Regions from separate parts of the Actinomadura coerulea genome, predicted to be linked through region 3. Evidence: riboswitches for the same ligand, from Rfam matches in the RefSeq annotation. Region 3 holds a riboswitch; each other region holds the start of a gene.
What was found. Region 3 has a riboswitch for cyclic di-AMP ahead of BKA00_RS21725 (C40 family peptidase). Riboswitches for the same ligand answer to the same signal wherever they lie in the genome.

Region 1 (7,127 bases), 710 kb from region 3:
GAGACTCCAGCACGCCTCGCGACCTCACGGATACTGGTCTGTGGCAACTCGCTCCTCGTCCCGCTCCATGGGCGTTTTCCCAGGTAGTGGAGTTTGGCATGGCGGGGCGCCGAATGCACGGTCACACATGGTGAATGATCGGGCACGCAGCGTTCTTGACCGGCGCTTGACGGGCCGGATCCGGCCGCCTAGCGTTCCGAGCCGAAGCGTAGCTTGAAACGATTCACGATCTTCGTTCACTGCGAGGACCGGTGGGTTCGGCGAGAAGGGGCGGGCGGATGGCTGGCGATCACATCCCGTCTCCCTCGGCAGGCCAACGAGTGAATCGTCACCCGGAGTTCCCCCGTGCATCCCCGCAATCGGCCATGCGGCCACCTCCGGCCAAGCGCGCGAGACAGAAAAGGAATCCGATGATCTAAGTCCGGAACGGTCCGGACCCGGCAACCCAACGCGCGTACAGATCGAGGCCCAACCCGTGCCTGTGCAGCGGACGGCTGCATCCCCGCGGTCATCACCACGGACGAGGGAGGACGGAGTGGAAACAGCCACACTCGCACGTCGTGGCACCGACGATTTCGGGCTGAGCGAGGAAGAGATCCGGCTGCTCGCCCAGATCGCCAGCGGTGTCACCGCCGATGTGGCGGCACGCAAGCTGGAACTGAGCGCTCGGACCTTGCGGCGCCGGCTGCGGACGATCTGCGACCGGCTGGAGGTCAACACCCCTATCGAGGCCGTGGTGTGGGCGGCCCGGAGGCAGCTCATCTAGCTAAGCACCCCCGACGCTCGCCAGGGGACGGCGAGCGTCATCCGGAGAGAACGGCGGCTCATCCGAATTCCGTCCGACCCCGCAGCGGCGGCGCCCGCGCCCTGGCAGGTAGGTCCCTGCAGAAGGCGTCGCCGCGGACGGCGTTCGGGCCTGACGGCCACAGGCCCGCAGGTCCACGGATCCGCCCCGGCCTCCGGCGAGCACGACCCCACGAGACTCTCGGCCGGCGCACCCCCGGCTCGGCCGAGCCGGCCGGTGCCGGCGGTCAGTGGGGCGGCGGAGTCCTAGAGCCTGTCTCGAAGTAGTCTCCGACACGCGCGCGAACGCGTGACCTGGCCGGTGGAGCGAAGCCGGAGGCGAGCGGAGCCGAGCAGATCGCGAAGTGATGCCGCGTTCGTCCAGGCCCGGTCACGTAGCGGGCCGCCAGGCGAGCGAAGCGGGCCGGGACTGTGAAACGCAGCCTAGGCGACCCGGACGCCGCCGGCGAAGGGGCGCCCGTTCATGGAGGCGATCTTCACGACGTCTCCGGTGTGCGGGGCGTGCAGCATCTTGTCGCCGCCGATGTAGATCCCCATGTGGTGCAGGTCGGCGTGGAAGAAGACGAGGTCGCCCGGCTGAAGCTCGCCGCGCGACACGTGCGTCCCGGCGTTCCACTGGCTGCCGGTGTAGTGCGGCAGGTTGATGCCGACCTGCTTGTAGGCCCACATCGTCAGGCCGGAGCAGTCGAAGGTGCTCGGGCCGGCGGCGCCCCACACGTACGGGCGGCCGATCTTGCTCATCGCGTACCGGAGCGCCTGCGCGGCCTTGCCGGTGCCGATGACGGGCAGCTTGGCCAGCTGGGTCGGGTCCTTGTCGACGAGCTTGCCGCGGATCTTCTCGTAGGCGTCCGTGATCTTCGTGCGCTGCGAGTCGAGCTGCGTCTTCAGGTCCTTCACCTGCTTGGCGCGGGCCTCGGCCGACTTGCGGGCCCGCTGGGCGGACTGCATGGCCTGCATCAGCCCGAGCACCTGGGTGCTGTCCTGCTTGGCGAAGTAGTGGAGGGTCGCGGCCTGGTCGAGGACGGACTGCGGGTCCTGGGAGGCGACGAACGACACCGCGGGGTCGGAGCCGCCCTGCATGTAGCTCGTCGCGGCGAGGGATCCGACCTTCTGGCGGAGCACCTCCAGCGCCTTCTCCTGCCGCTTGGCGTTCTCCGTGGCGACCTTGGCGGCGCGCTGCGACTGGGCGAGCCGGACCTTGAGCCCGTTGTACTGCTCGGTGAGCTGCTCCAGCTGGTCGGCGAGCTTGAGCGCCTTGGTGCGCAGCTCCTTGGCGGAGGGCTCGGGGTCGGCGTGCGCGACGGCGATCGCGTGCGGGGCGATCGCGTGCGGGGCGGTCGAGACGACGGCGAGCGCGCCGACCACGATGACCGCGCGCCCACGGAAGTGTGAAAGGGAAGCATGCCGCGATCGCTTCACGAATACTCCTCTCCTCAGCCGCCTACCGGGTGAGCTGACGGGTTGGGGCCGGAGCGGCCCGTCCGCGTCCGCGAGCGAACCGATCGCCCCGCGAAAGCGGATTCACCCCTCACGGTCGGTCGCTCAGGGGCGAATCCCCGAACGCTCCCGAAAGTGGGTCCCCGGCTCCTCGGGCGGCTGGCTGCGACCCGTGGGACTCGGCGGATCGGCCTCCGTCCTGCGGTGGGCCGATGTCAGCGCAGGACACTAACGGACCCCGCATTGGATGCCAACCAGAACATGCGAATTCGCAGGTCACGCGGCGCGGTGAACGAGGGAGGCGCCGGATGGGCCGCGCCCCGCGCCCCGTCCCGGGCCGCTTCTCGGGTGGACCCGGGGAGTGTCTAGTCCCTTTTATCTAGTCACTCGCGCGCGGTGCTCGGCGCTGGTGGGCGGGAGGGCGTTCCCTGGCGGGCCGAGACGTTCGATAATCTCGCCTGTTTGTGGAAGTCGTGATCCGGCGTGCCCGCACCGCCGACGTCCAGGAGATCCGCAGGCTCGTCGACCTGTACGCCGGGTCGGGGCGTCGCCTGCTGAAGAAGACGACCGTCAAGCTGTACGAGGACGTCCAGGAGTTCTGGGTCGCCGAGGACATCCAGCACGGGACGCCCGGGCCGGTCATCGGCTGCGGCGCCCTCCACATCATGTGGGAGGACCTCGCGGAGGTCCGCTCGGTCGCCGTGGACAAGGGATGCGAGGGACGGGGAATCGGGCACCGGATCGTGACCCGCCTCTTGGAGAACGCCCGTGAACTCGGCGTGCGAAGGGTGTTCTGCCTTACCTTCGAGGTGGAGTTCTTCGCTCGCCACGGCTTCCAGCAGATCCTGGGGACTCCGGTGTCGCCAGAGGTGTATGAGGAACTTCTCCGCTCCTACGACGAAGGCGTGGCAGAGTTCTTGGACCTCGACCGGGTCAAGCCGAATACGTTGGGCAACACCCGGATGCTGCTTCGCCTGGAGGACTGACCCTAATGAGCGATTCCCACCACCGCGGGGGGCCTTACCAGCCACAGCAGGGGCAGGGTTCCTACGGCCCGCCCCCTCCGTACCAAGGTTCTCAGTGGCAGCAACCACAGCAGCAGTCGTCCCAGCAGCAGTGGCAGCAACAGCCACAGGAGCAATGGCAGACGCAACAGCAGCAGTGGAACCAGCAGCCCGGCTATGACGACTACGGCTCGTACGACGACGGCGGTGATGTGTCGCTGGCGCCGATCCACCGTAGGGCGGGCGCGCGAATCATTGACAACGCGCTCGTCGCGGTCTTCGGGTTCGCCCTCGTCCTGCCGGTGACGATCGGCGCATTCGGTCTGGGCAAGCCGGGCAGCAAGACCGAGGACGAGGGGGGCGTGTGGAACTGGCCCATCATCTTCACCCTCTTCTGCGTCCTGTCTGTGCTTCCGTTCATCTATGAGGCCGTGCAGTTGTCCATGTGGGGGCGCACGCTGGGGAAGCGCGTTCTGGGCCTCGGGGTCGTGCAGGCGAGGCCCGCGGGCACCCCGATCACCACGACGCAGGCTGTCTGGCGCGCCGGGATCACTCACGTCGGCTACCAGCTAGGCGTTTTCTTCTTCCTCGTCTTGGCGGTGATGGTCTGGGACTACGCCGCGTACGGGATGGTGCTGGTCTGGGCGGGCGCGCTGATGGCCTACCTGTGGGCGATCTGGGACCAGCCTCTGCATCAGTCGCTGCACGATCGCTTCGCCGGCACTCTCGTCATTGACGAGCGGGTCGGATATGACGAGTCCGAGTACTCCGAGTACGCGGGCTAAGGCCACGATGGCGGCACCGCTCGCCGAGCCGGGGCAGAGGCTCCTGGCACGCGTAGTCGACACGCTCGTCGTCGGCGTCCCCGTCGTTCTCGTCGTCCGCGAACTGGTGTCCGGGCACACGGCGGACGTTGTCGCTCCGTCCGCCGTGGCCGGATGCATGCTGCTGTACGAGGCGATCCAGCTCGCCCTCTGGGGCCGGACGCTCGGCAAGCGCGTCGCGGGCATCGAGGTGGTCGCGGCGACGCCTCAGGAGGCGCCTGAAGCGGCGCCAGAGGGGGCCGGCGGAGCGGGTGGGAGCGCCGGGCGCGGCGACGTGTCGGCCCTCCCCGTGTCCGTACCGGGTTTCGTGCCCCTGGCGGCCCCCGAGCCCGCGGAGGCCGCCGCTCCGCCGGGCGCGAATGTCGTGGACGCGTCCACGCGTCCGGACGTTCTGCGGTGCGTTCTGCGGGCCGCCGCCTATTCGGTGCCGATCGGGCTGCGTCCGATTCCGGTACTCGGTCTGCTCGCGAGCATCTTCTGGGTCGTGAACGCGGGGGCCGTGTTCGAGGGCGATCGCCGGCAGGCTGTTCACGACAGGCTCGCGGGGACGCTCGTGGTAAAGCGCCCGCGGCCCGAATCCTCGGCCTTCTGAGGCCCTCTCCGCCGCACCGGGAGGTGCGCGCGGGGCCCGATAACACCCGTCCGATACCGCGTACTCGCGTGCGCGGCCGGGCGCGTGCCCTGGTCCACTCGCATGCGCCATACATGTTTCGCCGAGATGGCCGCTGTTTCCGGACGCCCGAGAGGCCGGCGCCATATGCCCGCTCGTTCCGGTTACGGTCCTGAAACCGGCGGGATGTGTCTCGTCCCGGATGTCGCCTCCGCTTTGACAGTTCCCTCCGATGCTGTTGCGGTGGCCAGAACGACACCGCTTGTCGGCGGCCGTGGACTTGCTTCGGATGGCGGGCTCTCGCCCTTGGAACGGACCTTTCGTGCGACATGCCGGTGGCGGGGGTGTGGCCGGAGGCGGGCTTGCCTCAGGGCCGCGGCACCGGGCCGAAGAACGGGGGCGGACGGTGGGATTGTGTCCAAATCTCCTGATTTCGCGGGGACGAGGGCCGATGCGCCAGATCCGCGTCCTGAGCAGGGCGCGGACTTCGCGGGTCCGGCCGCGGCAACAGATTTCGGTGCGGGGCGTCAGGTCGTTATTCGTCCACATCCGCCGGTCCGGACGTTGATCAGGTGCCGTGGTCTGCTGCGTTTTAGAGTGCGGGTGCGCGGTTAGTGGCGATACGTGAGGTTAATCGCCGTGCCGCCGGTGCCGCCCGCAAACCCTGGGCAATGCGCGGGCGGCGGTGCAGGTCAGCGCGGCGGGCCGTGACACCGGTCACGCCTGAAAACCCGGACGCGGCGCCGGCGCTTGGAAATTCATGGACACCGGGCCGGATCCGCCCGTCGCCCGAGGAGCGTGCGCACCCGAAACGATGAGGCCGATTACAGCCGGTCACGAGCGGCAAGGCGACTTCGTGCGAGTGCCGGTTCACGGCGGATGCTGGAATTGTCATCCGCGAAGTTCTAGGTATATCTTTGGCACTCGATTGGAGTTTGCTCAAGCTGAAAGGTCTGTCCCCATGGCACAGAAGGTTCAAGTGCTTCTCGTCGACGACCTCGACGGTGGCGAGGCGGACGAGACCGTAGCGTTCTCGATCGACGGCGCCTCCTACGAGATCGACCTCAGTGGCGCCAACGCGACGAAGCTGCGGGAATCGCTGCAGCCGTTCGTCGAGAAGTCCCGTAAGGCGGGCACGGTCAACCGCCGCCGCCGGCAGCGCGGCGCTTCCAGCCGTGAACGCAGCGCCGAGATCCGCGCCTGGGCCAAGAACAACGGCATCAAGGTCAATGAGCGCGGGCGCATCCCGGCTCACGTGATCGAGCAGTACGAGGCGGCCAACTGATCCGCACGGACCGCCGGCGGCCCGTCTTCGTTCGCGAGGCGGGCCGTTCGCCGTTCGCGCCGTGAGTCGTCCGCCGTCAGCGGGGCGAGTCGTTCGCTTGTGGCGTAGCGCCTGTGCGGTTCGGTGCGTCCGGCGTGAGGTACACAGGCCCCGCGGGTGGAAACTCCACCCTCATTCGGCACTCTCGGCCCGCGCCTTGACCGACCTGCGGAAAGCCCCTCGTTCGCTTGGGGCGTAGCGGGAACATGACGCACCGATGCGGTAGTTGGATGAGACTGAACAGCGCATAGCTGGGGAACGTCTCCTGGTGGGAGTGCACCGGGCGGCCTCCTCGGGGCGGGCTAGCATGCGGAAGGACAGTTCCGGACGTTCCGGACTCTGCCCAACCGCTCTGTGAGGAGCGACGAGATGTTCGAGAGGTTCACCGACCGCGCGCGGCGGGTTGTCGTTCTGGCTCAGGAAGAGGCCAGGATGCTCAACCACAACTACATCGGCACCGAGCACATCCTCCTGGGTCTGATCCACGAGGGTGAGGGTGTTGCGGCCAAGGCTCTGGAGAGTCTGGGGATCAGTCTTGAGGCCGTGCGTCAGCAGGTCGAGGAGATCATTGGTCAGGGGCAGCAGGCTCCCTCTGGTCATATCCCGTTCACTCCGCGGGCGAAGAAGGTTTTGGAGCTGTCGCTGCGTGAGGCGTTGCAGCTGGGTCACAACTACATCGGTACCGAGCACATTCTTCTGGGGTTGATCCGGGAGGGTGAGGGTGTCGCGGCGCAGGTGCTGGTGAAGTTGGGTGCGGATCTGAACCGGGTGCGGCAGCAGGTGATCCAGTTGCTGCACGGGTACCAGGGCAAGGAGCCGGCGGCTTCGGGTGGTCCGTCGGAGGCGGCTCCGTCGACGTCGTTGGTGCTGGATCAGTTCGGTCGGAATCTGACGCAGGCGGCGCGTGAGGGCAAGCTCGACCCGGTGATCGGCCGGGACAAGGAGATCGAGCGGGTCATGCAGGTGCTGTCGCGGCGTACCAAGAACAATCCGGTGCTGGTGGGTGAGCCGGGTGTGGGTAAGACCGCGGTGGTGGAGGGGCTGGCGCAGAAGATCGTCAAGGGTGAGGTGCCCGAGACGCTCAAGGACAAGCAGCTCTACACCCTGGATCTGGGTGCTTTGGT
Region 2 (7,127 bases), 2.1 Mb from region 3:
GCTGCCGGCGCTCCTCGGCGTCACCGGCCGCCGGATCGACTCGCTGCGGCTGCCGCGCCGCGCGCCGCGACCGCGCACCGGCGAGCGCCGTCCCCCCGCCGAGCGCTGGGCCGCCGTGGTGCAGCGCAGGCCGCTGGTCGCGGCGGTCCTGGCCGGGACGGGCCTGCTGGTGCTCGCCGCCCCCGTGCTGTCGATGCGGCTGAGCCTGCCCGACGCCAGCGTCCAGCCGCGCGACCGGAGCAGCCACACCTCCTACACGATCCTCTCCGAGGGCTTCGGGCCCGGCTACGGCGCGCCCCTGATCTTCGCGACGCGGATCGGGTCCGCGGACGCGGATCTGCGTCCGGTGGTCGACGCGGTCGGGCGGACCGAGGGCATCGCCTCCGTCACGCCGCCCCAGGTCAGCAGGGACGGGCGGGCGGTCACGTTCATGGCCTTCCCGAAGAGCGGCGCCCAGGACGAGGCCACCGCCGACCTCGTGCACCGGCTGCGCGACGACGTCCTGCCCGGGGCACCGGGCGGCGGTGGAGTCCAGGTGGGCGGCCCGAACGCCGGCGCGATCGACTTCGCCGAGGACGTCGGCTCCCGCCTGCCCCTGATGATCGGGGTCGTCGTCGCCCTCTCCCTGGTCCTGCTGGTCGCTCTGGTCCGGTCGGTCACGATCGCGCTGCAGGCCGCGGTGATGAACCTGCTGTCGATCGGCGCCGCCTACGGCGTGCTGGTCGCGGTCGTCCAGTGGGGATGGCTCGGTTCGGCCCTCGGCTTCCCCACCACCATGCCGATCACGACCTGGGTCCCGATGATGATGTTCCCGCTGCTGTTCGGCCTGTCCATGGACTACGAGGTCTTCCTGATCTCGCGGGTCCGGGAGGAGTACGTGCGCACCGGCGACACCCGGACGGCCGTCACCCGCGGGCTGGCGAGCACCGCCAAGGTCATCACCGCCGCGGCCGCCATCATGATCGCCGTCTTCTCGACGTCGCTGCTCGGCCCCGACGTGTCGGTCAAGCAGATCGGCCTCGGTATGGCCGTCGCCGTCCTCGTCGACGCCACCATCGTCCGGATGATCCTCGTCCCGGCGGTGATGGAGCTGTGCGGCAGGGCCAACTGGTGGATGCCGGGCCGCCGGACACCCGCCTACGCTGGAGAAACCCCGCGCCAGGAGGCCGGCCCTCAGGAGACGTCCGGCAGAATGTGGGCGGGACGGAGGTGACCGCGTGTCCGCACTCGGAGGATCGCTCGAACGCTCCATCATGGACGTGCTGTGGGCGGCGCCCCGCCCGCTGCGGGTCCGCGAGCTGATGGCCGAGCTGAACGAGGACGCGGACAAGGCGCTGGCCTACAACACCGTGCAGACCGTGGCCGAACGCCTGGCGCAGAAGGGCCTCCTCCGGCGTACGCAGGAGGGCACGGCCTTCCGCTACAGCCCCACGCGGCCGCGGGAGGAGTACACGGTCGAGCTGATGCTGGACGCCCTGAGCGAGGCCGCCGACCACGGCGCCATCCTGGCGAGGTTCGCCGAGAGCGTCCCGCCGGAGGACGCCCGGCACCTCCTGGACGCCCTGCGTCGGCGGACCGCGGACGAGGACGCGTGATCCCGCTGGTGGCGGCCCTGGTCGTCGCGGTGGTCCTGCTGGGGTGCGCGGCGGGGCCGGTCCTCGACCTCCTCAGGCGCGCGGCCGTCGGCCCGGGGGCGGCCATCGCCTGCTGGACGGCCGCCCTCGCCGGGACGTTCATCGCCGCGGCGGGGATCGCGGCGGCGGGGCTGCTCGCGCCGCCGGGACCCGGTCACGGGCTCCTGTCCCGGCTGCGCGACTGCCTTCCCCACCACGGCCGTCTCGCCACCGCCGCCGCGGCCGTCGCGACCGCCGTCCTCGCCGCGGCCTGCGCGGCCGTGCTCGCCCGCGGCCTGCCGAGGCTCGGCCGGGCCGTGCGCCACCGCCGCCGGCACCGGGAGATGCTGCGGCTCGTCGCCCGCGAGGACCGCCGCCACCCGGACGTCCTCGTCCTCGACCACCCCGTCCCCGTCGCGTACTCGCTGCCGTCCCGGCACCGCGCGATCGTGGTCAGCACCGGGGCCCAGCAGGCGCTCAGCGCCGAGGAGCTCGGCGCCGTCCTGGCGCACGAGCGGGCGCATCTGCGCCAGCGCCACCACGTGCTCCTGCTGGCCCTGGACCTGGTCCACGCCATGCTGCCGTGGCTGCCGACCGTCCGGCGCGCGAGGGCGCGGCTGCCGCTGCTGCTGGAGATGGCCGCGGACGACGCCGCGGTCCGCGTCCACGGGAGCGGGCCGCTGGTCGACGCGCTGTGCCGGCTCTCGGCGGCGCCCGCCGGCGCGGGGGCGCTCGGCGCGGCGGGCACGCCGGCCGCCGGGGCGCTGATGGAGCGGGTGCTGCGGTTGGAGGGCGCTCCGGCGAGGCCGCGCCGCGCCGTCCGGCTCGCGGCCGGCCTCTTCGCGGTGGCGGCGGTCGCCGCGCCGCTCCTGACCGGTGCCGCGGCGGTCGCCGAACTCGCCGCGACGTGCTGAGCCCGGCCCTGCGGAGGCGGTATGTGGCTTTTGGGGAAATCCTCCGCTCCGGTGGCGAACCGACCGTAAACCTCCTACGCTCCGTAGGAGGTCACGGTCCGACGTCCCCGCCGGGGACGGCCGGCGACCGCGCCGAATCCCGCGGACGGCTCCGTCCGGGGAACCGGGGACCCGATCTTCAGGGGTGAATCCGTCCCGCGGGACGGTAGGGCGACTCCGGCCCGAACCCGTCAGCTGACCCGGTAGGCGGTACAGGAGAGGACACCGCATGCAGCGACGAGCTGCCGGTACCCGAACGACAGCCCGCCGCAGGATCCGCACCGGCACGGCATGGACGGCCGCCCTCGCGCTGTCCGCCGGCCTTCTCGCGCCCGCGCCCGCCCACGCCGAGCCCAAGCCGACGCGCAAGCAACTGACCGCGCAGCAGGAGAAGCTCGCCGACGAGGCCGAGAAGCTCAGCGAGCAGTACAACGGCCTGCGCGAGCGCCTCAAGCAGGCCGAGCACGCCGCGAAGCTCGCCAAGAGCAGCGCCCTGCGCCAGCAGAAGGCCCTGGACGAGGCGCGCGAGCGCATGGCGAAGATCGCGGCCGACAGCTACAAGAACGGCCCGGCGGACCCGGCCATCACCTTCGCCTCGTCCTCCGACCCGCAGGCCGTCCTGGACCAGTCGGCCACCCTCAACTACTTCGCCAAGCAGAACGACGTCCGCATCACGCAGATGCTCCAGGTGATGCAGGGCGCCGACCGGTCCCGCAAGGCCGCCGAGCAGCGCGCCGCCCAGGTGCGCGCGCTCACCGGCGAGGCGAGGAAGAAGCGCCGGGAACTCCAGATCAAGCTCAAGAAGGTCGAGAAGCAGCTCGGCACCTTCAAGACCGCCGGTACGCGGCCCGGCTCGATCCCCAACATCAACTCCGGCGGGGCCTCGGCCAAGGCCATGACGGCCGTCCGGGCCGCCCTGGCCCAGCAGGGCGTGCCCTACTCCTGGGGTGGCGGCAACGCCTCCGGCCCGAGCTACGGCACCGCGCAGGGCGCCAACATCAAGGGCTTCGACTGCTCCGGCCTGACCCTGTACGCCTACGCGCAGGTCGGCATCACCCTCGGCCACTACACCGGCAGCCAGTACAACGCCGGGACCCACGTGAGCATGAGCCAGCTCAAGCCCGGCGACCTGGTGTTCTTCCACAGCGACCTGCACCACATGGGCATGTACATCGGCAACGGCAACATGGTCCACGCGCCGCAGACCGGCGACGTCGTCAAGATCGCGCCGATCGCCGGCCGCCCCTTCGCCGGCGGAGTCCGGGTCGCCTGACCCTCGATGGCACCTGGCCTGGTGACCGAGCGGTGACCGCCGGTCACCCGTCGCTACCCTGGTATCCGAGATGAGAACGCACGTCGGCGGCCTCCCCGCGGGGGACGGCGCGAACGCGGAACGGCGGGTGGGACGCCCTGGGCGCCGGGGCGTCCTCCACCCGGCGTCCGGCCTGCCCGTGCTCTCCGGCCTACTCGTGCTCTCCGGCCTACTCGTGCTCCTCGGCCTGCTGGCGATGCACGGCTTCCAGGCCACGTCGGGCCCGGCGGAGATGAGCGGCGTTCCGCTGGCGTCCATGACCGCCGGGCACGCGGCCCCCGTCACCGAGGCGGTGACGGGGCACCGCCCGCCCCAGGACGACCGGCCCGGCGGCCATCACTCCGACCGCCACCCGGACCATCCCGGCGGCCAGGTCTGCCTGGCCATGCTGACCATGCTCGCGCTCGCGCTCATCGCGGCCCTCCTCGCGCTGCGCCTGCGGAGGTCGCCGCCGGCGGCCGTGTCGAGGCCGGCGCGGGTGCGGATCCCGCCGGTCGGACGGCCGCCGCCGAGACCGTCCCTGCACGAGCTGAGCGTGCTGAGGCTGTGACAGGTCCAGCGGCGCCCGGAAACGGGCGCCGCCGCCGACCACCGATCACAGCACTCGACACGGAAGGCCCACCACCATGAAGCGAGCGTTCGCGCTCATCACCGTCCCGGCCCTGGCGATCGCCCTGGCCGCGTGCGGCGACGGCGACGACAACGGCGCCTCGACCGGCCACTCGATGCCCGCTCACTCCATGCCCGCCCACTCCATGCCCGCCCACTCGGCGTCTCCGGGCGGCGCCCAGGCCGGACCGCACAACGGCCAGGACGTCATGTTCGCGCAGATGATGATCCCGCATCACCGGCAGGCGGTCGAGATGGCCGGCCTCGCCGCCGCCCGCGCCTCGTCCGCGCAGGTGAAGACGCTGGCCGCCGACATCGAGAAGGCGCAGGAACCGGAGATCCAGCAGCTCAGCGCGTGGCTGAAGGGCTGGGGCGCCCCGGTTCCCTCGCCTGGCGCGACCGGCATGGGCGGCATGCACCACGGCGGCACGGGCGGCATGGACGGGATGATGAGCGAGAAGGACATGAAGGAACTGGAGGCCGCCAAGGGCAAGGCGTTCGACAGGGCGTTCCTGGAGATGATGATCGAGCACCACGAGGGCGCCGTGGCGATGGCCAGGACCGAGCAGTCCTCCGGGCAGTTCCCCCCGGCCAAGCAGATGGCCGGGAGCATCGTCTCCTCGCAGACCGCCGAGATCGAGAAGATGCGGACCCTGCTGAAGCGGTAGAGACCGACGAGCACAGGCGGGCGGGGCCACGGCCCCGCCCGCCTCCGGCGCGCCCCGCGACCAGGGCGGGCGGGTCAGGGCGGGCGGATCAGGCCGCGCCGGGTGGCGGCGGCGACCGCGGCCGTGCGGGAGTCGACGCCGAGCTTGGCGTAGAGGTGCACCAGATGCGTCTTGACCGTGGTCTCGCTGAGGAACAGCCGCCTGCTGATCTGGCGGTTCGACGGCCCCTCGGCGACCAGCCGCAGCACCTCCAGCTCGCGGGCGGTCGGCGTCGCGGTGGGGGAGCGCATGCGGCCGAGGAGCCGTGAGGCGACGCTCGGGGCGAGCGCGCTGTCTCCGGCGGCGGCCGACCGGATCGCGGTGAACAGCCTGTCCGGGGGCGCGTCCTTCAGCAGGTAGCCGGTGGCGCCGGCCTCGATGGCGGCGAGGATGTCGGAGTCGGTGTCGAACGTGGTCAGCACGAGGACGCGCGGCGCGCCCGCCCCCGCGGCGGTGATCTGCCGGGTGGCCTCGCTGCCGTGCATCCCGGCGCCGAGCTGCAGGTCCATCAGCACGACGTCGGGGGAGAGGCGGCGCGCCTCCTCGACCCCCTCCCGCCCCGTCGCCGCCTCACCGACCAGCGCGAAGCCGGGCTGGTCGGCGAGCATGGCGCGGATCCCGGAGCGGACCACGGGATGGTCGTCCACCAGCAGGATGCGGATCGGCCCGCTCACCGCCGCTCCTCGCTGCCGGGCAGCGGCAGGGTCGCCACCACGGCCGTCCCCTCCCGGGGAGCCGACTCGACGGTGAGCGCGCCGCCCAGCGCGCGGGCGCGGTCGCGCATCGCCCGCAGCCCGTAGCCGGTGCCCGCCCCGCTCTCCGGCGGGCGCCCGCCGACCGAAGCGGGGTCGAAGCCGCGCCCGTCGTCGAAGACGTCCAGCACCACCATGTCGTCAAGATAGGTCAGGGTGACCCCGACGTTCTCGGCGCCGGAGTGGCCGGCGGCGTTGCCCAGAGCGCCCTGGGCGATGCGCAGCAGCGCGACCTCGTGGTCGACCGGGAGCTCGGCGGGGGACCCGGACACCTGGAAGCGGATCCGGGCGGCCGAACGCGCGTCCGCCGACTCGGTGATCCGGCGCAGGGCGTCCGGCAGGGAGGACCGCTGCAGGGCGGGCGGGACCAGCTCCCGCACGAAGTTGCGGGCCTCCTCCAGGTTCTCCGCGGCGGCCTGCTCGGCCTCCGCCAGCCGCCCCACCGCGGCGTCGCGGTCGCTGTCGAGGTCGCGGCGGGCGGCGCGCAGCAGCAGGATGATGCTGGACATCCCCTGGGCGAGCGTGTCGTGGATCTCGCGGGCCAGGCGCTCGCGCTCGGTGAGCCGCGCCGCGCCGGCCTCCGCCCGCAGGAGCCTCTCGCGGGTCCTGACCAGGTCCTCGATGAGCAGGCGGCGCTGCTCGCTCTCCCGGTAGAGCGCCTGGTAGGCGAGGGCCATGAGGGTGGCGACCGAGGCGCCGACGCTCGGGCCCAGCACCTCCGCCAGCGTGACCCCGCCGCCGTGCCAGGCCACCGCCCCGATCGCCGCGGCCGTCAGCAGCGCCACACCGGGCAGCGCGGCGGGCAGCGGCAGCAGGTGCAGGTAGAGGAAGAACAGCGGGAAGGCCAGCCAGACGAAGTCGGGGGAGGACATGGCCAGACCGGCCCAGGCCGCGGTGAGGAGCGCGAGCCACAGCCGGGCGGGCAGCGGGCGCGGGCGCCGGTCGTGCCGGGCCCAGACCACCCCGCCGGTGTAGAGGGCCCCGAGGGCGAGGCCGCCCGCGGCGATTCCCGCCCGCGCGTCGTGCAGCGTGCGGACCAGGGCGATCGCGAGCAGTACCAGGAAGGTGCCGTGCACGGCCCAGCCGAGCAACCGCATCGCGGGCGAGAACAGATCGTTCGGCATTTCTCACTCACAGTAGGCGACGGACGCCCGGGGCCGCATCGATCGAAAGGTTGAGGC
Region 3 (7,127 bases):
CACCGTCGGGCCCTTCGTCTGCGCCCGCGAGGCCGCGCGGCACATGGTCGCGGCGGGCGGCGGCACCATCGTCAACATCGGGTCGATCGCCGCCCACCGGGGCCAGCTCGACGCCTCCGCCTACACCGTCAGCAAGTCGGCGATGACCGGGCTGACCCGCGCCCTCGCCATGGAGCTCGGGCCGTCGGGGATCCGGGTCGTCCAGGTCGACCCGGGCGACATCAGCACCCCGGGCAGCGACCGGCTCGTCGAACTCGTCGAGGCCGACCAGGCGCGCTCGGGGGTCGCGGGCCTGCCGCCGCTCGGCCGGCGCGGCCGTCCCGAGGAGATCGCGGACGTGGTCGCCTTCCTCTGCTCGCCGGGGGCCTCGTTCGTCTCCGGCACCCAGATCGTCGTCGACGGCGGATACCTCGCCGGATAGGGGCCCACCATGATCGATCTTCGCTCCGACGTGATGACGCTGCCCACCGAGGGCATGCTGCGCGCGATGACCTCCGCCCCGCTCGGCGACGAGCAGGTGCGCGAGGACCCGACCGTCCTCGCACTGGAGGACGAGCTGACCGGGCTGCTCGGTCAGGAGGCGGCGCTGTTCGTCCCCTCGGCCACGATGGCCAACCAGATCGCGCTGCTGTGCCAGGTGCGGCGCGGCCAGGAGATCGTCGGAGAGCGGAACAGCCACATGTTCCGCTACGAGGCGGGCGGCCCCGCGTTCCTCGCCGGCGCGGTCGTCACCGGCCTGCCGGGCGAGGCCGGGGTGTTCACCGGAGACCAGGTCCGCGAGATCGCCCAGGTCCGGGACTCCGAGCACCGGCCCCGGACGGCGCTCGCCGTCGTGGAGGACACCCACAACGTCTCCGGCGGGCGGGCCTGGCCGCTCGCCGCCCTGGACGACCTCCACGACACCTGCGACGAACTCGGCCTCGCCGTCCACATCGACGGGGCGCGCCTCTTCAACGCCGCCGTCGCGCTGGACGTCCCGCCCGACCGGATCACCGCGCGGGCGCGGACCGTCGCCGTCTGCTTCTCCAAGGGCCTCGGCTGCCCCGCCGGCGCGGCCCTCGTCGGACGCTCCGACGCGCTGGCCCCGGCCCGGCGCGTCCGCCAGATGCTCGGCGGGTCGCTCCGCCAGGCCGGCGTCCTGGCGGGCGCCGCCCGGTACGCGCTCCAGCACAACGTCGCACGGCTGGCCGACGACCACGCCAACGCCCGCGTCCTCGCCACCCTCCTCGCCGAGGGCGGCCTGCCGATCGACCCCGCCGGCGTCGACACCAACTTCGTCTTCCTCGATCTGGCTTCGCTCGGGCTCGACCGCGAGGACGCCCGGGACCGCCTGCGCTCCCACGGTGTGCTGTGGTCCAACGCCCACCACCCCACCGTCCTGCGCGCCGTCACCCATCTCGGCCACTCCGAAGCGGACCTCCGCACCGCCGCGGCCCGGACCGTCGAGGCTCTGTCGAAGGAGCCGTGACGTGCGGCTCTAGCCGGCCGATGCCGTGGTGGCGAGGTCCAGGGAGGCGCGGACGGCGGCGGGCAGGTCACGCAGGCGGTGGAGCGGCAGTTCGAGCGGGGTGGCGTCCCGCGCCCACGGGGCGGCGTCGGCCACGACCGTGCGGGCCTGCCGCTTGGTCAGGCCGGGGTGCGCGTCGATCAGGGCGTCGCGCCACACGTTGGCGACCTTCCCGTGAGCCCGGTCCATGATGGCGCGCACGATCCGCTGCGCCCGGTCGGAGGTGCCGGACGGGGTGCGCACCGCCTCGACGGCCGAGCCGCGGCGGGTCAGCTCGTACACGCCCGCGAGCGACGCGGCCTCGTCCGCGAGGTCGCCGGGAGGGTCGGGGAGGAACACCCGCACCTGCTCGGCGCGCGTGGCCAGCAGCACCCGGACCAGCGCCCCCTCCAGCCCCGGGGGCAGCGTGACGGCCGCGCGCCGCACCCGCGCGGCGTACGGCTTGGCCAGCCAGGTCGTCAGCCGCACCCGCGGCGCCTGCGGAAGCACCTGCTTGGGCCAGTCCCCGACCAGGACGTCCGGCCGCAGGTCGGCGACGTCGTCGGGCGACGCCCGCACGGCCGTCCGGGCTTCGACGGCCTGGGGGCCCTGGGTGTAGATGGCGGTGGCGAACCGGTCGGCGCGGGCCCCGGCGGCGGGCAGGCTCTTCCCGGTCGGCCGCAGGACGTAAAGGTCGGCGCGCGAACCGATCGCCTCCGCGCCGAAGTAGCCGTTGAAGTCCGGGTAGACGGCCTCGCTCACCAGGTTCAGCTCCTGCAGCGCCTGCTGGACCTTCAGCGCGAGCGCCGGGGTGCGGTCGCTCGCCCCGTAGGCCAGCAGGACGCGCCCTTGCCCCTGGTCTCGCAGCCCCTGCACCGCCCGGGCCACGAACAGACCGACGCCCTCCGGCGTGTACGGCGGATCGGTCACCGCCAGATCCGCGTACTCGACGGCCGACGCCGGCAGCCCCAGCCTCAGATCAGCCCAGCGGGTGCGCACGTCCAGCCCCAGTTCGGCGGCGCATGCGTCGATGTAGGCCAGGATCCGCTCGTCGACGTCGACGACGGTGGTCTGCACGCCCGGATGGACCAGCCCGACGGCGAGCGAGGTCAGGTCGTGGTCCCCCACGCACAGCAGGCGCGTGCCCGGCAGCCAGAACCGAGCCCCCAGCAGCAGCGCCCGCCGCACGACCGTCTCCGGTGTGGCCGACACATGGTCCAGGACGTGCCGCGCCCGCGGAGCCCGCTCGATCAGCCCGGCCACGCGCTCCACCACGGCGGCGTACTCCGGCAGCAGGTGCGCCACGGGGTCGGCCGGGTCGAGCGGACGGTACCCGGTGCGCAGGGACTCGGCGATCTCGGCGCCCTGGTCGGGGGTGAGGCGGAACCGGTCGCCGCCGGAGTGCTCCAGCGACAGCCCGGCCAGCAGCGACTCCACCGAACGCCGCGGCGCGCCCGTCTCCCGGACCAGCTCGCCGAGCGTCCGCCAGCGCCGGTCCGCCAGCAGGCTCAGCGCGGTGTGGATCCGCCGGGGATCCATGTCCGCCGCGACCGGCGGCCCGTCCGGCACTCCCCCATCGACCACCCGCGAATGCTACCGGCGCGCGGGACCGCGCGTATTCGCCGCGATGACGCCGGATGTTCACACGGCCACCTCTGGTCACGATAAGCACTTCTCTCGCTACTTTGAGTAGCGTAGCCTCGCCTTATGCCCCTCCCCACAGAGCCCATCGGCAGCATCCCGCGTCCCCCGGAACTGCTCACCGCCCCGCCGTCCGAGCTGGCCGCCGCCCAGGACCACGCCGTGCGCGAGACCCTCCGCCGGCTGGAGGAGCTCGGCTCACCGGTGGTGACCGACGGTGAGCAGTCCAAGCCGAGTTTCGCCACCTACCCGATCGCGGGCCTGCCCGACCTGGCCCCCGACGGCGCGGTGATCCCGTTCGCCGACGGGCACCAGCGGCAGCTGCCGCGGCTGACGGCGGGCCCGTTCCGCTACACCGGCCACGCCGTCGACTACCTGCGCGCCGCGCAGCGCCACGCGACCGCGCCGGTCAAGCAGGCCGTGATCGCCCCATCGGCGCTGAGCCTGCTGTACCCGGCCGACGGCATCGACGGCTACCCGCGCGAGATGTTCCTGGACGACCTGGTCGACGAGGCCGAGGCCGACATCCGCTCCTGCCTGGACGCGGGCGCCCACGTGGTGCAGCTCGACTTCACCGACGGCCGGCTCTCTCTCAAGCTCGACCCGAGCGGCGGCGTGCTGGACGCCTTCATCGCGCTCAACAACCGGGTCCTGGAGCGCTTCTCCGCCGACGAGCGCGCCCGGATCGGCGTGCACGTGTGCCCGGGCGGCGACCTCGACTCCACCCACAGCCTCGACGTCGACTACGCGGGGCTGCTGCCCAAGCTCTTCCAGCTCAGGGCCGGCAACTTCTACCTCCAGCTGGCCAGCGAGCCCGACCCCGACCGGATCCTGGCCATCGTCGCCGGCCACCTGCCCGCGGACGCCCGCGTCTTCGTCGGCGTCGTCGACCCCATCGACCCCCGCGTCGAGACGCCCGAGCAGATCCGCGACCGCGTCCTCGCCGCCGCCCGCCACATCCCCGTCGACCGCCTCGGCACCTGCGACGACTGCGGCTTCTCCCCGTTCGCCGACGACACCTCCACGTCCCGCGACACGGCGTTCGCCAAGATCGCCGCCCGCGTGGAGGGCACGGCCCTGGCCGCCGCCCAACTGGGCGTCTGACCCTTCGTCGGCCTTCCCCCGAGCGGCCTCCCGGAGGTGCGCTCAGGGGGGTGGACGGCGGTCATCGGGAAGGTACCCGCGCCAGTCGGCGTACCGGGTCAGGCCACCGCCGAGCGGCAGCCCGGCCGCCGCGGCGAACGCTCCCTGAAGGGCGCGCCCGATCACGAGGGCCCCGAGACCGGGCGCGGCCCTTCTCTCCGAATATTGACTGGAGGTTTTCCCTCCGTCTATAGGGGTGACCTTGCCGTCTGGGGGTGGCTTCAGTAGCTTTGCCCCTTCGAGACGCCTTCCAGGCGTTTTGTCCCGCCGTGGCGGTTCCGCGCGCGGTGGGGCGGGGTGCCGTCCCCGCGCGACAAGGCCCGGGATCCCTCAGCGACCGGGCCCCACATCGTCAGCGCCGCTGCCTCTCAGCGGCACCCGCCGAGTCCGCCGTGGGGCGGAGCCGGGGACCCAACCCGAACTGGGGTGAATCGGCCTGCTCAGGCCGTAGGGCGACTTCCACGTCCGAACCCGTCAGCTAACCCGGTAGGCGGCACATGGAAGCAAGGAGCCCCCCTTGAAAGGCAAGCACGACAAGCGGTCGCGTGTCCTCCGGCCAGGCCCCTGGGCCACCGTCACGCTGACGGGTCTCGCCGTCTTCGGCGCGACGGCGGCCATGCCGACGACCTTGCAGCACGCGTCCACCGAGACGGTCGCCGCCGTCCAGACCGTCCCGCAGCAGCAGGCCGCGCCGCGGCAGGCGGCACCGCAGGACCAGGTCAGAGCACAGGCCGAGGTCCTGAAGGAGTTCAAGCCCCAGGCGAAGGCCACGCCCTCGGCGAAGGCCGAGCCCCGGAAGCCGGCAGCCGAGCCGAAGTCGGACGCGCGGTCCAAGGTCGTCGCCCGGGCCAGGACCTGGCATCCGCACACCGGCCAGCGGGTCCCCTACAGCCAGACCAGCACGCACAACGGCTACCGCACCGACTGTTCGGGCTACGTCTCCATGGCGCTGGGACTGCCCAAGCCCGGGACCAACACCGTCGGCCTCACCTCGTCGCGGTACACCGAGCGCATCGAGATGTCCGAGTTGAAGAAGGGCGACCTCGTCATGGACGCCCTCGGCAGCAACACCACCCGGCACGTCGTCATCTTCGAGAAGTGGGCCGACAAGGAGCACTCGTCGTACTGGGCCTACGAGCAGCGCGGCCGGTACGGTACCGACCACCGGACGCTCGACTACGGGCTGTCCTCGGGCGACGAGTACAAGGCGTACCGGCCGACCTCCCTCAAGTAGGCCGTCCCTGCAAGACGCCCGGCACCGGCGGATCGCCGGTGCCGGGCAAAGCCCGCCATGAGGCGGGTCAGACCGAGCGGACGGCCCGCAAGGACTCCTTGAGAGAACCGAGGGTCGAGAAGACGGCCGTGGGTTCGTAGCCGCAGTGGGCCATGCAGTTGGCGCAGCGGGAGTCGCGTCCCCTTCCGTAGGAGTCCCAGTCGGTCTCGTCCAGGAGTTGCTGGTAGGTCTGCGCGTAGCCGTCCGACATCAGGTAGCAGGGACGCTGCCAGCCGAAGAGGGAGTAGGACGGGATCGCCCAGGCCGTGCAGGGAAAGTCGACCTTGCCCTCCAGGAAGTCCAGGAACAGGGGCGAGTGGTTGAAGCGCCACCGCTTGCGGTTGCCGTCCCCGAACGCCTTGCGGAACAGCTCCCGCGTCTCCTGGACGCCGAGGAAGTGGTCCTGGTCGGGCGCCTTGTCGTAGGCGTAGCCCGGCGAGATCATCATCTCGTCGACCCCGAGGTCGTCGTTGAGGTAGTTCATGACGTCGATGACGGTCTGCGGCGTGTCCGTGTTGAAGATGGTCGTGTTGGTGGTGACGCGGAATCCCCGCCGCCGGCATTCCCTGACGGCGGCGACGGCGTCGTCGAAGACACCCTCCTTGCAGACGGACGCGTCGTGGCGTTCCCGCAGCCCGTCGATGTGCACCGCCCACGCGAAGTACGGCGACGGCGCGAACTTGTCGATCTTCTTGGGGATCAGCAGCGCGTTCGTGCACAGGAAGACGAACTTCTTGCGCCGGACGAGCTCGTGCACCAGCTCGTCGATCTGCGGGTGCATGAGCGGCTCGCCGCCCGCTATGGAGACCATCGGCGCGCCGCACTCCTCGATGGCGGCGAGGGCCTGCTCGACCGGCATGCGCTTCTTCAGCACGTCGTGCGGGTGCTGGATCTTCCCGCAGCCGGCGCAGGCGAGGTTGCAGGCGAACAGGGGCTCCAACTCGACGATGAGGGGGAACTTCTCCCTGCCGCGCAGCTTGTTGCGGAGGATGTGGCCCCCGATGCGAAGGCTCTGGCGGAGCGGCATGCTCATGGTGTCCGGACCTCCTTGTGCAGGGTGAACTCGGTGGCCTCCACCGGCTCGCGCGCCCGCCTCATGCCGCGCCGTCCAGGTAGCGGCCGAGGGCGCTCAACGGGAAGACCAGGCGGTACAGGTGGTAGTTGATGTAGAAGTCGCCGGGGAAGCCGGTGCCGGTGAACTGGTCCTCGTCCCAGTTGCCGTCCGGGCGCTGGTGGTCGACGAGCCACCGCACGCCCGCGTCCACGGCCGGGGTGCGCTCGCCTGCGGCGAGCAGCGCCAGCAGCGCCCAGGCCGTCTGCGACGGGGTGGACTCGCCCCGCCCGATCCACGCGGGGTCGTCGTAGGAGCGCAGGTCCTCGCCCCAGCCGCCGTCGGGGTTCTGGTGGTCCTCCAGCCAGACCACGGCGCGACGGATCGCGGGCTTGCCGGGACGGACCCCGGCCGCGACGAGCGCGGGCACCACGCTGCCCGTCCCGTAGACGTGGTTCGCCCCCCACCGCCCGAACCATGAGCCGTCCGCCTCCTGCGCCCTGAGGAGCCAAACGACGCCGCGCCTGACCACG
Region 4 (7,127 bases), 4.1 Mb from region 3:
AGCCGGTCGCGCTGGGCGGCGGCCTCCTCGTAGCGCAGCTCGGCGGCCAGCCGGTCGATGCGGACCTGCGCGGCGGCCACGACGGGCCGCACGTCGCCCTCCATGACGGAGCGGGCCGTCCCGGTGTGGACGGCGTAGGCGTCGGCGGACTCGCGGCCGTCGCAGGGGGCGCCGCACCGGCCGAGCTCGGCGAGGGCGCACGACCGCGCCCTGCCGCTCTCCACCAGCCGGAGGGTCAGCCGCTGGGTGCACTGCCGCAGCGGCACGGCCTCGTGCAGCGCGGCGCGCGCCTCCTCGGCCTGCCGCCGCGAGGAGATCGGCCCGAGGTAGCGGGCGCCGTCGGCCCGGCACTCCCGCACGATGGACAGCCGCGGGAACGGCTCCACGGTCAGCTTCAGCCAGATCGCCCGCTCGGGGAACTTGGAGCGGCGGTTGTAGCGCGGCTTGTGCTCGGCGATCAGCCGCAGCTCGCGGACCTCGGCCTCCAGCCCCGTGGAGCACACGATCGTGCGGACGTTCTCGGCGAGGCCGACCATCTCCCGCACGCGCCGGCGCGTCTCCGAGCCGGTGAAGTAGCTGCGCACGCGCGAGCGCAGGTCGCCGCTCTTGCCCACGTAGAGCACCTCGCCGGCGTGGTCCTCGAACAGGTAGACGCCGGGGGTGGAGGGGACGTCGTCGGCGAGGTGCCGCTTGCGGCGCTGCTCGGGGGTGGGCGCCTTGGCGAAGCCGCGCATCTCCTCCAGCGAGGTGACGCCGAACGAGCCGAGCCGCTCGATGAGGCCGTGCAGGACCTCCACGGTCGCGCGGGCGTCGGCGAGGGCGCGGTGGGTCGGCTCGTTGGACGTCCGGAAGAAGCGGGCCAGCGTGCCGAGCTTGCAGTTGGGCACCTCGTCGCGGGACAGCACGCGCCGCGCCAGGTCGACGGTGTCGACGACGGCGAACGCGGGCCAGGCGTAGCCGTTCACGGCGCACGCGGCCTTGAGGAAGCCGATGTCGAACGAGGCGTTGTGCGCGACGAGGACGCAGCCGCGCGCGAACTCCAGGAACGCCGGCAGCACCGACTCGATCCGCGGCGCGGCCGTCACCATCGCCGTGGTGATGCCGGTGAGCGCGGTGATGAACGGCGGGACGGGGCCGCCCGGATCGACCAGCGTGCCGAGCTCGCCGAGCTCCCGGCCGCCGCGCACCTTCACCGCGCCGATCTCGGTGATGGCCGAGTCGGCCGCCGAGCCGCCGGTGGTCTCCAGGTCGACCACCACGAAGGTGACGTCGCGGAGCGGGGTGCCGAGGTCGTCCAGGGTGCCCTGGACACCGTGCCCTCCGACACCGTGCCCCTGGGCCCCGTGCCCCTGGGCTCCGCGCCCTTGGACACCGTGCGCAGCCGTCATGAGCGCGACCGTAGAGGACCCCACCGACAGAACTTCCTGCCGCTAGGGTTGAAGGGCGCCGGGACGTCCCGCCGGGCGGGGGCCGTGAGGACGGGCGGGAGGCATCCCGCCGAGGGCCGGGCGCGATCCGTCCGATCGCACGTCCGCCCCGGTTGGGGCGGGCCGCGCTCGGGAACACACAGCCCAGCGGCGCAGCCCGGAAGGAGCGGGATCATCGACAGCGGTCCCGAAACGACCCCCGGCGGCGGGGAGCCCGCGCAGGAGGCGACCCGCCCGCTGCCCGAGGCGGTGCGGCAGGGCGTGGTGGAGGCCGCCGCCGAGCTGATCGGGTCCCTGCCCTCCGACGAGATCCCCCTGCCGCTGCGCCGGTTCGCGCGCTTCGAGCGCCGCAAGCGCGCCAGGCTCGCGGGCCAGCACATCGCGGCGGTGCTGGAGAAGGACGAGGAGTTCCGGCACCGGGTCGCCGTGCCGCTCCGGGAGGCGCAGGCCGAACTGGTGGAGGCGGTCGAGGGCGGGCACGTGCCGCCCGCGGCCGACCCGGTGCGCGTCGCGGTGCTGGCCTACCTGCTGCGTCCGGCGGGCTGGGCCGGGCTGGTGGAGGCCGCGCGCGAGGAACTGGCGCGTTCGGCGAGCGCGTCGGAGGAGCAGGAGGCCGAGCGCCGCGTCGCCGCGCTGAAGGCCGAGCTGGCCGCGACCCGCGACGCCCGCGGCGCCGAGCTGGCCAAGCTGCGCGCCGAGCTGCGCGAGACCAAGGCCGAGGTCGCGGAGCTGCGGCGCAAGCTGCACGACGCGCGCACCCGGTTCCGGGCGGCGGAGGAGCGCGCCCACGCGGTCGCGGCGGAGACCGATCGCGAGCTCGCCGCCGCGCGCGAGTCGACCGCCGCGTCCGAGAAGGAGCTGCGCAGGCTGCGCGCCCGGGCCGCGCGGGCGGAGGAGGCGGCGGAGGCCGCCAAGCGGGCCGCGCGGGAGGGGCGCAACGTCGACGACGTGCGGCTGCGGATGCTCCTGGACGCGCTCGTCGACGCGGCGCAGGGCGTCCGCCGGGAGCTGGCCCTGCCCTCCACCATCGGCCGTCCCGCCGACGCGGTCGGCGGGCTGGAGCCGGACCGGCTGGCGCACCGGGCGCTGCCCGGCCGGGCCCTGTCCGACAGCGACCCGCAGCTGCTCGACCGGCTGCTGACGCTTCCGCAGGTTCACCTGGTGGTGGACGGCTACAACGTCACCAAGACCGGGTACGGGGAGCTTCCGCTGGCCGACCAGCGCAGCCGGCTGCTGTCGGGGCTCGGCGGGCTCGCCGCGCAGACGCGCGCCGAGGTGACGTGCGTGTTCGACGGCGCGGAGCTGGACGCGCCGGTCGCCATCGCGGCGCCGCGCGGGGTGCGGGTGCGGTTCAGCCACCCGGGCCAGACGGCCGACGAGCTGATCGGCGAGCTCGTGCGGGCCGAGCCGCCGGGCCGGTCGGTGGTCGTGGTGTCGTCCGACCGGGAGGTCGCCGACGCCGCGCGGCGCGCCAGCGCGCGCCCCTGCCCGTCCTCCCTGCTGCTGCGCAGGCTGGGCCGCTCCTAAGGCGCCCATAAGGCTCCGATAAGGCAGTCTTCGCCGTACGTGATCATGCCGTCACTAGAAGTGGACAATATCCACAGATGTCAATCAAAGAGTGATGAATCGGTTGTGACGGCTGTAGCCCCTCGCTAATGTCGTCCGCTGACGTCGTGGACGAGAGGGGCGAAACCGACCGTGGCCAATGATCACATCGGGGCACCGGCGCAGCGGCCCGGCCGCGGGGCGGGCTCCCGTCGCCTGGCGGCCGTCGCCGCACTGACCGTGGCGGTCTCCCTGACCTGCTCCCCGGTGGTGGCGCACGCCGAGCCCAGGCCGACCCGGGCGCAGGCCCAGAAGACGCTCGACAAGCTCAACGAGAAGATGGACCAGAAGGTCGAGCAGTTCAACCAGAACCGCGAGAAGCTCAAGGTCGCCAAGAAGAAGTTCGACGCCGCGACCAAGGCGAGCAAGCAGGAGCAGGCCGACTTCGAGGAGCAGCGCTCCAAGATCGCGCAGATGGCGGCCACCGCCTACAAGAACGGTGACTCGGCCGACGTCACCGGCTTCGTCGGCAGCAACGACCCGCAGTCGATCCTCGACCAGGCCGCCGTCTTCTCGCACCTGTCGCACGAGCGCAGCTCCCAGCTCACCCAGTTCCTCGCGACCGCCCAGCGGCTCCGCCGGGAGCAGTCGCAGGCGAAGGCGGCCTACGACGAGGTGAAGTCCAAGCAGGACGAGCTGAAGAAGCAGAAGCAGGACCTCGACAAGCAGGTGCAGAAGCAGAAGGCGCTCGTGCGCCGGCTCGGCGGCGGGAGCACGCCCTCCCGCCCGGGCGGCGGCGGCCCCACCGGCGGCACCTACAACGGCCCGGCGAGCGGGCCGGCCCGCACGGCGCTCAACTTCGCCTACGCCCAGCTCGGCAAGCCCTACTCCTACGGCGCCGAGGGGCCGAGCTCCTACGACTGCTCCGGCCTGACCATGAAGGCCTGGGCCGCCGCGGGCGTCAGCATCACCCGCACCACCAACACCCAGTACGCCTACACCAGCTCCAAGCGGGTCGCCTGGAACAACATGCAGCCCGGTGACCTGGTGTTCTTCAGCAACCTCGGCCACGTCGGCCTCTACGTGGGCGGCGGCAAGATGATCCACGCCCCGCACACCGGCGACGTCGTCAAGATCAGCGACATCAGCTCCGGCTACTACAAGAGCAACTTCTACGGCGCCGGGCGCCCCTGACGCACCCCCTGACCCCCTGCTCCACAGGCGTCACGGGACCTCCATCGACAACGGACCAGGCTTGACCTGGTCCGTTGTCGATTTTGGGGGGGTTTGCCTTCTTTTGGGGTTTTGGTACCTTTGCACCACTCACGGCGCCCTCCAGACGCCGTGGACCCGCGGCGCCCACCAGGCGCCCCGGTCCCACGCGGCGCATCCAGCACCCGCGTGACGGCGGCGCGAGCCACGCGCCCCACCCCCAGGCGGCACGCCCCACGTGCCGTCCCGCGGCGCCCGAAGGCGCCGCACGGTCTCGACGCAGACCCGGCCGGCCCCGTCCACCGTGCGCACGCCCGCAGCGTGCATGGCGCTGAGCGCGCAGCCACGATGGCGTACACGGGGCAGGCCCCGGACGGTCCCCGGAGACGGGCCGCCGTCCGCCCACAACACAAGGCGCCGCTCGTTCGCACGCGGGAGACAGGTCCCGCGCCGGGCCCCATCTCGCCCCCAGGATCGCAGCGGCAGCGCCGAATCCGCTTCAGCGCGGAACCGGGGACCCATATTCGCCGGAGTCCGGAGAACCCCTCCGGACGGGCATTCCGGCACCCGGGGTGAATCGGCGCGTCTCTCCCGGCAGTCCGGCGAGAGCCGCCGTAGGGCCACTTCCACGCCCGAACCCGTCAGCTAACCCGGTAGGCGTCTGGAAGAGAAGGAGTGAATCCCGCAGCGTTACCTGGGGCGTGGCCGCCACGCGGCCACGCCCCCACCCCCTTCACTCCGCGGGCGCTTCCGCCCGCCGAGAATTCCCCATCCGAACCGGCGTGCCCGCCCCCGGGCACGTCACCGCCGAATCCGCGGACCGCCGTGCCCCGCATGCGCGGCCGCCGTGGAACCGGGGACCCACTGCGTCCTTTTCGGGGTGAATCGGCCTGCCTTCGCGGGCCGTAGGGCGGCTTCCACGCCCGAACCCGTCAGCTAACCCGGTAGGCGGCATGGAAGTCGAGGAGATCCCCCCGTGCCACGCGCGCACTGCAAGAAGAACCCCGGCAGGCACCGCAAGCCGAATCCCCTGTCCCTCACGTGGCGGACGACCGGCGGCATGATCGTCGGCGCCGCCGTGCTCGGCACCGCCGCGGCCACCGCGCAGGCGTCGGTCCTGCCGTTCGGCTCCGCCCCGGTGAGGTCCGCCGCCGCGGCCGACCTGGTCCCCGGCCCGGCGGCGCCCGGCGCCCCAGCCGGGCGCACACCGGGGCGGGCGTCCGAAGGCGAGCCCGAGACCACCGGCTCGAAGGCCCCGGCGAAGAGGGCCCGGCCCGAGCAGCCGGCGGCGAGGACCTCGCAGAAGGCCGCCGCGAAGGCCCCCGCGAAGTCGCGGCCCACCGCCGCGCAGGCCATCGAGCTCGCCCGGTCGCAGGTGGGCATCGAGGAGGACGGCGGCGGCGAGACCAAGTTCCAGGAGTGGTACATGGCCACGTCCCGCGCGCGGGAGACGCTCGCGCGCGACGGCGGCTCCCTCAGCGGCTACGGCGACGCGAACTGGTGCGACATGTTCGTCTCCTGGGTGGGCGAGCAGATCGGCTTCAGCGACCAGGTCGGCAGCGACGCCTGGACGGTCGCCCACGCCCAGTGGTTCCAGGAGCACGGCCGCTGGGGCACCGAGCCGAGGCCCGGCGCGATCGTCTTCTTCGCATGGGACGGCGGCGAGTCCGTCGACGACATCGAGCACGTCGGCATGGTGATCAAGAAGGTCGACGACGGCACGATCGAGACCGTCGAGGGCAACACCGACAACGCCGTCCGCATAAAGGAACGTTCCACAGACGTCGTCGTCGGCTACGGCTACCCCGACTACCGGTCGTGACGGCGCCCCCCGCCCCGCGCCCTGCATAGGATCGCGCCCATGGAGGAAGGCCCCGGGCAGGACGCCCCCGTGACGCGGCGCAGGGTCCTCGCGCTCGGCGCGGGCGGGGCCGCCGCCCTCCTCGCCGGAGGCGCCGGCCTCGCCGGCCGGCGCTCCGGCGGCGGCGCGGCGGTCGCCGGCGCTCCCGGCTCCCCCACCGCCGGGACGTTCAGCTCGGCCATGGCCTCCGCCGTTCTCGCCAACCGCGCCCGCGCCGTCCGCGACGGCGACCGCGTGGCGTTCCTCGCCACGGTGGGCAGCGCCCCCGCCGCCTTCCAGGACACCCAGTCACGCGTGTACGGAAACCTTCGCAAGCTGCCCCTGGAAGGCTGGCGGGAGCGCGTCGTCACCACCGAGGCCGTGGACGGCGAGACCGCCGTCGTCCGCGTCGAGGTGCGCTACAGGCTGCGCGGCTTCGACCGGGGCGACGTGGCCCGCACCCGCTACCTCACGCTGGCCCCGCGGGGCGGCGCGTGGACGATCGTCGGCGACGGGACGTCCCGCGGCCTCGCCGACGACACCGACATCTGGGACTGCGGCCCCCTGGCGGTGGTCAGGGGCCGCACGAGCCTGGTCATCGGCGACGGCCCCGGCCTCGGCGGCATCGCCGCGCGGCTGGACGCGGCCGTCCCGGTCGTGACGTCCGTGGTCGGCACGGGGTGGGCGCAGCGGGTCGTCGCGCTCGTCCCCGCCGACGCGACCCTCGCCTCCGCGCTCGCCGGCCCCGGGCAGAGCCTCGGCCAGATCGCCGCGCTCGCCGCCGTGGCCCCGGCCGCCGGGAACGGCCGGGGCGAGGACCGCGTCATCGTCTCCCCCGGCACCTTCGGCCGCCTCAACGAGCTGGGCCGCGACGTCGTCCTCGCCCACGAGCTCACCCACGTCGCCACCGGCGGCGCCCGCGACGGGCGCACCCCGCTGTGGCTGATCGAGGGCTTCGCGGACTACGTCGGCTACCGGCGCGTCAAGATCAGCACCCGGTCGGCGGCGGGCGAGCTGCGCCGCGAGGTCTCCGCCGGGCGCGCGCCGTCCGCGCTGCCGTCCGCCGACGCGTTCGCCGGCGGCTCCCCCCGCCTCTCGCAGGC

Region 1: it holds a riboswitch for cyclic di-AMP, as region 3 does, so the genes downstream of both, BKA00_RS40580 (C40 family peptidase) here and BKA00_RS21725 (C40 family peptidase) in region 3, are expected to answer to the same signal.
Region 2: it holds a riboswitch for cyclic di-AMP, as region 3 does, so the genes downstream of both, BKA00_RS31555 (NlpC/P60 family protein) here and BKA00_RS21725 (C40 family peptidase) in region 3, are expected to answer to the same signal.
Region 4: it holds a riboswitch for cyclic di-AMP, as region 3 does, so the genes downstream of both, BKA00_RS02840 (CHAP domain-containing protein) here and BKA00_RS21725 (C40 family peptidase) in region 3, are expected to answer to the same signal.

Annotation. Positions count from the first base shown of each region.
Region 1 covers NZ_JACHMQ010000001.1:5,439,661-5,446,787, reverse strand. Annotated here, with positions in the region: gene BKA00_RS25030 (LacI family DNA-binding transcriptional regulator) at 1-119, opposite strand, end outside; gene BKA00_RS25025 (transcriptional regulator) at 536-766, shown strand; gene BKA00_RS40580 (C40 family peptidase) at 1,228-2,223, opposite strand; cyclic di-AMP (ydaO/yuaA leader) riboswitch at 2,227-2,436, opposite strand; gene BKA00_RS25015 (amino-acid N-acetyltransferase) at 2,706-3,227, shown strand; gene BKA00_RS25010 (RDD family protein) at 3,233-4,030, shown strand; gene BKA00_RS39200 (RDD family protein) at 4,038-4,661, shown strand; gene BKA00_RS25000 (histone-like nucleoid-structuring protein Lsr2) at 5,641-5,964, shown strand; gene BKA00_RS24995 (ATP-dependent Clp protease ATP-binding subunit) at 6,373-7,127, shown strand, end outside.
Region 2 covers NZ_JACHMQ010000001.1:6,797,711-6,804,837, forward strand. Annotated here, with positions in the region: gene BKA00_RS31540 (MMPL family transporter) at 1-1,213, shown strand, start outside; gene BKA00_RS31545 (BlaI/MecI/CopY family transcriptional regulator) at 1,218-1,595, shown strand; gene BKA00_RS31550 (M56 family metallopeptidase) at 1,592-2,527, shown strand; cyclic di-AMP (ydaO/yuaA leader) riboswitch at 2,648-2,792, shown strand; gene BKA00_RS31555 (NlpC/P60 family protein) at 2,796-3,839, shown strand; gene BKA00_RS31560 (DUF6153 family protein) at 3,910-4,428, shown strand; gene BKA00_RS31565 (DUF305 domain-containing protein) at 4,505-5,155, shown strand; gene BKA00_RS31570 (response regulator) at 5,230-5,868, opposite strand; gene BKA00_RS31575 (sensor histidine kinase) at 5,865-7,070, opposite strand.
Region 3 covers NZ_JACHMQ010000001.1:4,726,738-4,733,864, forward strand. Annotated here, with positions in the region: gene BKA00_RS21705 (SDR family NAD(P)-dependent oxidoreductase) at 1-421, shown strand, start outside; gene BKA00_RS21710 (threonine aldolase family protein) at 431-1,468, shown strand; gene BKA00_RS21715 (bis-aminopropyl spermidine synthase family protein) at 1,478-3,070, opposite strand; gene BKA00_RS21720 (cobalamin-independent methionine synthase II family protein) at 3,194-4,231, shown strand; cyclic di-AMP (ydaO/yuaA leader) riboswitch at 4,640-4,778, shown strand; gene BKA00_RS21725 (C40 family peptidase) at 4,788-5,504, shown strand; gene hpnH (adenosyl-hopene transferase HpnH) at 5,572-6,576, opposite strand; gene shc (squalene--hopene cyclase) at 6,638-7,127, opposite strand, start outside.
Region 4 covers NZ_JACHMQ010000001.1:600,614-607,740, reverse strand. Annotated here, with positions in the region: gene BKA00_RS02855 (DEDD exonuclease domain-containing protein) at 1-1,388, opposite strand, end outside; gene BKA00_RS02850 (NYN domain-containing protein) at 1,677-2,954, shown strand; gene BKA00_RS02845 (C40 family peptidase) at 3,126-4,166, shown strand; cyclic di-AMP (ydaO/yuaA leader) riboswitch at 4,661-4,859, shown strand; cyclic di-AMP (ydaO/yuaA leader) riboswitch at 4,980-5,151, shown strand; gene BKA00_RS02840 (CHAP domain-containing protein) at 5,161-6,006, shown strand; gene BKA00_RS02835 (hypothetical protein) at 6,046-7,127, shown strand, end outside.